Regions from separate parts of the Psychrobacillus sp. FSL K6-4046 genome, predicted to be linked through region 4. Evidence: riboswitches for the same ligand, from Rfam matches in the RefSeq annotation. Region 4 holds a riboswitch; each other region holds the start of a gene.
The links. A riboswitch is a leader RNA that binds a small molecule or an ion and turns the genes downstream of it on or off. The one in region 4 is predicted to bind S-adenosylmethionine.
Positions count from the first base shown of each region.

Region 1: another riboswitch for S-adenosylmethionine. It lies ahead of MKY09_RS05600 (methionine ABC transporter ATP-binding protein); the one in region 4 lies ahead of MKY09_RS14130 (ATP-binding cassette domain-containing protein).
Region 2: another riboswitch for S-adenosylmethionine. It lies ahead of metA (homoserine O-succinyltransferase); the one in region 4 lies ahead of MKY09_RS14130 (ATP-binding cassette domain-containing protein).
Region 3: another riboswitch for S-adenosylmethionine. It lies ahead of metK (methionine adenosyltransferase); the one in region 4 lies ahead of MKY09_RS14130 (ATP-binding cassette domain-containing protein).

Region 1 is NZ_CP152020.1:1,160,428-1,162,631, forward strand. It holds gene gcvH (glycine cleavage system protein GcvH) at 1-5, shown strand, start outside; gene MKY09_RS05590 (toprim domain-containing protein) at 80-430, shown strand; gene MKY09_RS05595 (thioredoxin family protein) at 441-761, shown strand; SAM riboswitch class I at 801-905, shown strand; gene MKY09_RS05600 (methionine ABC transporter ATP-binding protein) at 997-2,022, shown strand; gene MKY09_RS05605 (methionine ABC transporter permease) at 2,015-2,204, shown strand, end outside.
Region 2 is NZ_CP152020.1:2,024,776-2,026,979, reverse strand. It holds gene abc-f (ABC-F type ribosomal protection protein) at 1-414, shown strand, start outside; SAM riboswitch class I at 499-602, shown strand; gene metA (homoserine O-succinyltransferase) at 748-1,656, shown strand; gene speD (adenosylmethionine decarboxylase) at 2,110-2,204, shown strand, end outside.
Region 3 is NZ_CP152020.1:1,253,069-1,255,272, forward strand. It holds gene pckA (phosphoenolpyruvate carboxykinase (ATP)) at 1-438, opposite strand, end outside; SAM riboswitch class I at 656-773, shown strand; gene metK (methionine adenosyltransferase) at 965-2,161, shown strand.
Region 4 is NZ_CP152020.1:2,860,181-2,862,384, forward strand. It holds gene MKY09_RS14125 (AzlD domain-containing protein) at 1-65, shown strand, start outside; SAM riboswitch class I at 659-767, shown strand; gene MKY09_RS14130 (ATP-binding cassette domain-containing protein) at 916-1,941, shown strand; gene MKY09_RS14135 (methionine ABC transporter permease) at 1,931-2,204, shown strand, end outside.

The DNA.
Region 1 (2,204 bases), 1.7 Mb from region 4:
AGTAATAATGAAAACGCCGGTTAATAATCGGCGTTTTTTTCATATAATAAAGGAAAGGATAAGTTGGGAGAGAAGCTAAATGGCACATGTATTTAGTGATAAAATTATTATCGTTGAGGGTAGGTCTGATAAGCTGCAATTATTAAGCCTTCTCGATGAATCTCCAGAAATTATATGTACTAATGGAACGATATCCGATGTAAAATTGGAGGAGCTATTAAGCCCTTATGATGGCTTGCCGATTTATGCTTTTCTAGATGCAGACAAATCCGGGGAACAAATTCGATCGGTCGTTAGGAAGGAGTATCCAGAGGCAATTCATTTGTATACGAACCCGACGTATGGCGAAGTAGCAAACACACCGGCGAAGGTTTTGGCATCTATATTAAAACGTGTTAATATTAAGGTGAAAAAAGAATTTTTACCTTAGGATGATGTGTATGAATGAATGGACTAGAGAACAATGGGATAGCGCTAAAAACAATTCAACACTTACCTTGTTTTATATCTATACGCCTATGTGTGGAACGTGTCAGGTAGCAAGTAAAATGATGAATGTTATTAAAGAAATGGTTACCTATCCAATTGGTCAGGCAAATATTAATTTTCTAGGTGATTTGGCGATAGAACAGGAAATTGAAAGCGTCCCTTGTCTTCTTATTACAAAACATGGGAAAGTGGAAAAGAAAATCTATGCTTTTCAATCAGTTCCTTACTTATTGGAAACAATAAAGGCTATTGACGAAGATGGAAACCTATGATAATATTCGTTATGTTGAAAACACAATTTAATAGTGTCGCTCTTATTAAGAGAGGTGGAGGGAAGTGCCCTTTGAAGCCCGGCAACCGTCATGAAAGTGAAATGGTGCCAAGTCACGCAAAGCTATAGCTTTGGGAAATGAGAGAATGGATGAACGTTATTTTAAATAGATAACATACACCCCTTCTGCTCTTTTGCAGAAGGGGTTTTTTATTAGGAAAGGTGGTCAGATTTACTTGATTAGTTTAAAAGAAGTTTCGAAAAGATTTATTACAAAGCAAGGAGAAATCGTTGCAGTTGATAGTGTAAATCTGGACATACAGCGTGGAGAAATTTTCGGGATTATTGGATACAGCGGAGCGGGCAAGAGTACGCTAATACGTTTGTTGAATGGGCTAGAAAAGCCATCTGACGGTCATATTACAGTGAATGGCCAGGAAATTACATCTATTAATGAGGACAAGCTTCGAAGCTTTCGTCAAAAAGTAAGCATGATCTTCCAGCATTTCAATTTACTATGGTCGCGAACAGTCGCTGAAAATATAGCATTCCCATTAGAAATTGCAGGAGTTCCAAAGGAAAAAAGAAAAGCTAGAGTAGAGGAGCTTTTAAGCCTTGTTGGATTGGAAGGAAGAGGAGACTCTTACCCATCTCAATTATCTGGAGGACAAAAGCAACGCGTAGGAATTGCAAGAGCGTTGGCTAATGGTCCAGAGGTATTGCTTTGTGATGAGGCAACATCAGCTCTTGACCCTGAAACAACCGACTCCATTTTAGACTTGCTCGTAAGCATTAATGAAAAACTAGGATTAACCATTGTGTTAATCACCCATGAGATGCAAGTTATTCAAAAGATCTGTAACCGAGTAGCGGTTATGGAAAATGGGCAAGTTGTAGAAGAGGGAGATGTGCTTGAGGTATTCCAAAAGCCACAACAGCCTATTACAAAGCGTTTCGTTTCTCAAATTTCAGATTCTAAAGAGCCAATTCAAACCATTCAAAACCTAGTTAAGCTTTATCCAAACGGCAAGCTAGTTAAGCTCGTTTTCGTTGGAGATACTACAGAGCAACCAATTCTTTCGAGATTAATCAAACAGTTCGATTTAGAGGTAAACATTGTCCAAGGGAATATCTCTCACACGAAAAGTGGAGCGTTCGGGACACTAATCCTGCAAATCGATGGAAATGAACAAGCGGTGGAAGATGCCATTCAATTTATCCACTCGCAAAAAGTTAAAACTGAGGTGATCAACAATGATTGAATCGTTATTTCCAAATGTTGATTGGCCTAAAATGTGGGAAGCCACTATAGAAACCCTTTATATGACTGCAATTTCTACAGTCCTAACAGCAATCTTTGGACTAATTTTAGGACTATTATTATTTTTGACAAGCCCACACCAAGCATGGGCAAATAAAATAGCAAACTGGTTGACCAGTGGAG
Region 2 (2,204 bases), 840 kb from region 4:
GTATTAGAGGAAGCGCTAGATGATTTTACAGGGACTATTATTGCTGTATCTCACGATAGATATTTTCTAAATAAACTATTTCCAAGGACTGCTTGGCTAGAGCATGGCGAGCTTACCACATTTGAAGGCCCTTACGAATGGGCAAGGGAAAAATGGAATGAGTTTTGCTCGAAAGAAAATACTAGGAAAGAAATAATCAATCAGCCATTAAAAGAAGCAACACCTGCCAAACAACAAAAGGAAATTCCTTTGGAAAAGCGAATAAGTGAGCTCGAAAATGTTATAGGTGAGCTAACTAAACAAATTAGCATAGAGAATGATTGGGAAAATTATGAGGCATTAAGCTTGGAAAAACTTCGGGTAGAGGAGCAATTGGAGCAATTATTGGAGAAATGGCTAGATTTAGCAGAATGACCCGAATACTTTTCAAAATGGGTTGATATAAGTAATAGAGCGTGCTAATATAACTTATTAACGAATAATTTAAATAATTTAATATTCTTATCAAGAGAAGTGGAGGGATTAGGCCCTGTGATACTTCGGCAACCTCTGTTGTACAGAAAGGTGCTAATTCCTAACAAGACGATCTTGGAAGATAAGAGCTAGTTAGCAAATTCCTGCCTCTCTTTTCTTACATGGAAAGAGAGGTATTTATTTTAATAATTGCCTTGCTCCTGTTCGATTTCCTACTTAGTTTGAGGCGAAATCACAGGTGCTCTTGCACATTTCATTGGGAGGGGAAAGTCATTGCCTATCAATATTCCGAAACAATTACCTGCAGCTAAGCTGTTAAAAGAAGAGAAAATTTTTCTCATGGATCAAGAGCGTGCTTACAAGCAGGACATCCGTCCACTTAACATTATTATTTTTAATCTAATGCCTGAGAAGGAAAAAACGGAGCTTCAGCTATTAAGGCTTCTGGGGAATACCCCAATACAAGTGAATATAACCTTTATGAATACAGCGACGCATGAATCCAAGAATGCCAGCAAAACCCATTTGGATACTTTCTACACGACATTTGATCAAATAAGAGAAAAAAAGTTTGATGGGATGATTATCACTGGTGCTCCAGTAGAACAGTTGCCATTTGAGGAGGTCGATTACTGGAATGAAATGAAGGAAATAATGGAATGGTCTAAATCAAATGTTACCTCCACCTTACATATTTGTTGGGGCGCGCAGGCTGCACTGTATTATCATTTTGGTATAGATAAATTCACACTTTCTCGTAAATGCTCGGGAGTGTATCGGCATATATTAACTGACCAAGTGGAGAATTTAATAAGAGGATTTAATGAAGAGTTTAATGCTCCCGTATCTCGTTACACTTCTGTATCTGAAGAAGAAATAGAAAAGCATGAGCGACTAACTATTTTATCCACTTCGGAGGAAGCAGGTGTGTTTCTTGTAAAATCGAACGACAATAAAATGGTGATGGTCACTGGTCATTTAGAGTATGATGCGCACACATTAGCAGAGGAATATCATAGAGACATAACTAAAGGAATAGATATTGAGATGCCCAAATACTATTTCCCAAATAATAATCCCTCTAATAAGCCATTAAATACATGGAGGGCACATACACATTTATTATTTTCTAATTGGTTGAATTACTATGTTTATCAGGCTACTCCTTATAACTGGGAGTAAATAGAAAAATTATATATGAGTCAATTTCATAAAAAGCATTTTAAAGATTAAAAGTGAACATTATATATATTGATTGCAGCGGAGGGCGGCGACGTAAGCAGGGATGAGTGAGACAGATAAAAACGTTACAACCACGTGCGAAAGCGATGGGTGATGGCTTATCACTCACGCCACGGAAAGCGTCCGCGATATGAGCGAAAGTCAATTCTACTTTATTATTAAAAATCATATAAATTTTATTGTTCTCTTTTAATTGTTCGTGTTTTTCTATAAAAACAGGAATTTTGAAATTGACACATATAAACTCCTGTTTTAATATTCAGGAGTTTTTTATTGATTTTAGTTTTATTTATTCAAATATTAGGGAAGACAAAATTGAAGAGACATTGTATTTTGTGGATACACATATCTATAAAAGTATGATTTTCAATTATTGGAAGTGGGGTTATGTCTATGAGTTTGACACCAAAACAAAGAATCGAGTTACATGGTTTTAATAATCTGACGAAAACACTAAGTTTTAATATGTATGATATTTGTTATACAAG
Region 3 (2,204 bases), 1.6 Mb from region 4:
TAACTCCTCTTCAGAAGGACGAATGAATAATTGGTGAGCAAACAGGTTATGCCAAGCGTATTCGTTGATTACTTGGATGCTTAAACGTGAATCCTTGTCTGCACCAGCGTATCCTTTAAAGACGAATAGTTCATTTTTTTCCTTTAAATAGTTCATAACTTTTGAATATAATGCTTCAAAGTGCGAAGATGAGATAGGTTGGTTTACAGATCCCCAATCGATTTTGTCTTTTGAGATAGGTTCCTCAACTATATACTTGTCTTTTGGAGAACGTCCTGTATATTTGCCCGTCTCTGCTTTAACAGCTCCAGTGGAAGTTAGTACTGCTTCTCCTCTTGACGTAGCTTTTTCCACTAATTGTGGTACTGATAATTGCAGGCTAATATTATTACCAGCTAACAATTCGTTCAGTTCGCTCACAGTATCGATTGAATTCATATAGTATTACCATCCTTTATTAAAGTTTTTAGCTCTTCACGGAAACATCATAAAGAGGATTTTTCGTTGATATGTGAAATAGTATAACACATTAAACTAAATAGTCTACACTAATTAAAGCTCAAAAAATGATTTTTTTTTGTAATTGTGAATAAATAACAAATTTACCTGTTGACTTATTTTGCTAATATACGTATGATGGTGAATTGAACGGATACTCTTATTCCGAGCGTGTGGAGGGGTTCAGGCCCTATGAAACCCGGCAACCTGTAATTATACTTACGTTACAAAGGTGCCAAACCTGATACAAGGTGAAATTCCTTGATTGATAAGAGTGAAAGGTGTTTATGATATTAATCCCTTTCCTCATGTAACTACGTGAGTGAGAGGTTTTTTTATATTACATCGCCCTAAATCCTTGTGTGCCAAGTCCGAAACGGCTTCAAGTTTACTATAGGCTTGACATGGGAATGAGTACCGTATCAATTCCTGAGAGAAATCTCGCAGGACATAGGAGGGAATTTTTTTGACACAAAGACGATTATTTACATCGGAATCAGTAACAGAAGGTCATCCAGATAAAATTTGTGACCAAATATCAGATGCTATCTTAGATGCGATTTTAACGGAAGATCCAAACGCTCGTGTAGCTTGTGAAACAACAGTTACTACAGGTTTGGTTTTAGTTGCTGGAGAAATCACAACCTCTACTTATGTAGACATTCCAAAAGTAGTGCGAGCTACTATTCAAGAAATTGGATATACGCGAGCTAAATATGGTTTTGACTCAGAAACGTCAGCAGTTCTTACAGCTATCGATGAGCAATCGGTTGATATCGCTATGGGAGTTGACCAAGCACTAGAAGCTCGAGAAGGTTCGATGTCTGATTCTGATATTGAAGCAATCGGAGCTGGGGACCAAGGTTTAATGTTTGGCTATGCTTGTAATGAAACACCAGAGCTTATGCCACTTCCAATTAGCCTAGCCCACAAATTAGCTCGCCGATTAGCTGAGGTTCGTAAAGACGAAACATTAGATTACTTACGACCAGATGGTAAAACACAAGTAACAGTAGAATATGACGAAAATAACAATCCAGTTCATATCGATACGATTGTTATTTCCACACAGCATCATCCGGAAGTAACGTTAGAACAAATTCAAAAAGATTTAAAAGAACATGTTATTAAACCAGTAGTTCCTACTAATTTAATAACAGACGAAACAAAGTACTTTATCAATCCGACTGGTCGCTTTGTTATCGGTGGTCCACAAGGGGATGCAGGTTTGACAGGTCGTAAAATTATCGTAGATACTTACGGTGGGTATGCTCGTCATGGAGGAGGAGCTTTCTCTGGTAAGGATCCAACAAAAGTAGACCGTTCTGCAGCTTATGCAGCTCGTTATGTGGCAAAGAATATTGTTGCAGCTGGTCTTGCTGATCGTTGTGAGGTACAGCTTGCTTATGCAATCGGAGTAGCACAGCCTGTATCAATTGCTATTGATACATTTGAAACAGGTAAAGTATCCGAAGCAGATTTGGTAACTTATATCCGTGAGCTATTTGACCTTCGCCCAGCTGGCATAATTAAAATGTTAGACCTTCGTCGCCCAATCTACAAGCAAACTGCTGCTTACGGACATTTTGGACGTACTGATATTGATGCACCATGGGAAAGAACAGACAAAGCAGAGCTATTAAAGCAAAAGGCTGGTCTATAAAAGAGTCTTCTATTACAGAATGCCTCTTATAAAAACAGAAGGT
Region 4 (2,204 bases):
AAAATGTGATGGTTGTCGTCCTTGGAACAGTTGGTTTTTTAGCAGTTTATAGCCTCTTTATATAAAGGTTTAACTTCTTTAAAAATTTTATTTATTAAAGCTATGTTAAAGTTATTGGCTTATTTGGACTAACAATTCTTATTTATAGTGACTGTAAACATATTCAAATGACTATCAAATAAATTATGAAATTGGGGTTGGCAACAGTTTTTTTGCTTTGTTTATGCAAGTAAATTTATAATCAATATATCGATGTATCAAGGATGTTCCTATTTATTGATTGGAGCGCCAGACGGCGACTCCAGTGGGATGAGTGAGACAGATAAGACATCACAACCACGCGCGCAAGCGATGGGTGATGGCTTATCGCTCACCCCACGGAAAGCGTCCGGTTGGCGCGGAAATCAATTCAACTCTCTGATTTATAGATTTCTTTTGTATGCATCATAAATCACCCCTACTCTTTAACATAGCCTTATAGCTCATCCATGAATATAAAACTATGTTATTTATTATTTTTTTGAGCCCTTCAAAAATTTATATTCAATTAATCAATTAAGTGGTTCAAATTACCCTATTTTTAAAAACCTCTTGACGGTTATGTTTTTATTGTTTAAAGTTTAAAACAATTCTTACAACAATTAAATAGCACATCACTTTCTTATCTAGAGAAACCGAGGGATCAGGCCCTATGACGTTTCGGCAACAGGTTCAAATCTTTGAATACTGTGCCAACTCCTGCAAGCGCACTGCTTGAAAGATGAGAAAAGTTGGCTTTTTCGTAAATTTTGGAGAGCTTTCTTTTTCTTATCGTTTTTAGATAAGAACAAGGAAGCTCTCTTTTTCTCGTGATAGAAAGGTAGATGACTATCCTTTGTCTGTAACGAACCAATGATGTATGAGGAGGTAATTTGAATGATCGAGTTTAAAAATGTTTCCAAGACCTTTCGTCTTGGCAAGCGGGAGGTGCATGCAGTAAAAGATGTTTCTCTAAAAATAAAAGAAGGTGAGATATTTGGCATTATAGGATTTAGTGGTGCAGGAAAGAGTACGCTGCTTCGACTAGTTAATATGCTGGAACGTCCTTCTGCAGGCTCTGTATTTATTCAGAATATCGATGTCAAATCATTGACTTCCAAACAGTTACGAGCAAGACGAAGAAATATTGGAATGATTTTTCAAAACTTTAACTTGTTCCACTCTCGCACAGTTGGCGGAAATATTGCTTACCCTCTAAAGCTAGCAGGCTTGAGTAAAAATGAAATTACAAAAAGGGTGAACGAACTTCTTAGCTTTGTCGGGCTCTCTGATAAAGAGAAAGATTATCCAAGCCAGTTGTCTGGTGGTCAAAAACAACGTGTTGGTATTGCTCGGGCACTTGCTACCTCACCTGATATTCTCATTTGTGACGAAGCAACTTCTGCATTGGATCCAGAAACTACTGCAGAAATCCTTCGCTTACTTAAAAAGGTGAATAAGGAATTTGGAATTACCATTTTGTTAATCACACATGAAATGCACGTCATTCAGTCCATTTGCGATCGAGTAGCTGTCATGGAAAATGGAGAGGTTATTGAATCAGGAGACGTATTCGATGTATTTACTGATCCACAGCATCTTACCTCTCAGCGCTTTATACGATCTGTGCAACAGGATTTACCTTCTCCTCAAATCTTAGAGGATTGGCGTTCTCGAGGAGGCAACGGCTTTTATCGAGTAATCTTCAAGGGCGACGTAACAAATAAAGCCATTTTATCTCAAGTAACTCAGAAGCATCGCATTCATTTCAATATTGTTTATGGTTCTATACGAGAGTTACAGGAAAGGCTTTTTGGAGATTTAATCGTGTCTTTTGAAGGCGACACCGTGGCAATTCAAAGTGCCATTAATGAGCTAGAGACAATCGTTGACATTCAGGAGGTGGCAAAGCATGAAGGTTGATTGGAGTACTTTCTGGCCGAGGATTGTAGAAGCAACAGGAGAAACCATTATTATGGTGATTGCCACTCTTATCTTTGGTTCTATTTTAGGAATAACGATTGGTCTTCTATTATTTGTAACACGAGAAAGAAACATTTTAGAAAATAAAATTGTATTTCAGGTGTTGAACATCTTGATTAATATTATTCGACCAATTCCCTTTATCATCTTTTTAGTAGCCATCTCGCAGCTCACTAGATTAGTAATGGGATCTACGATTGGTA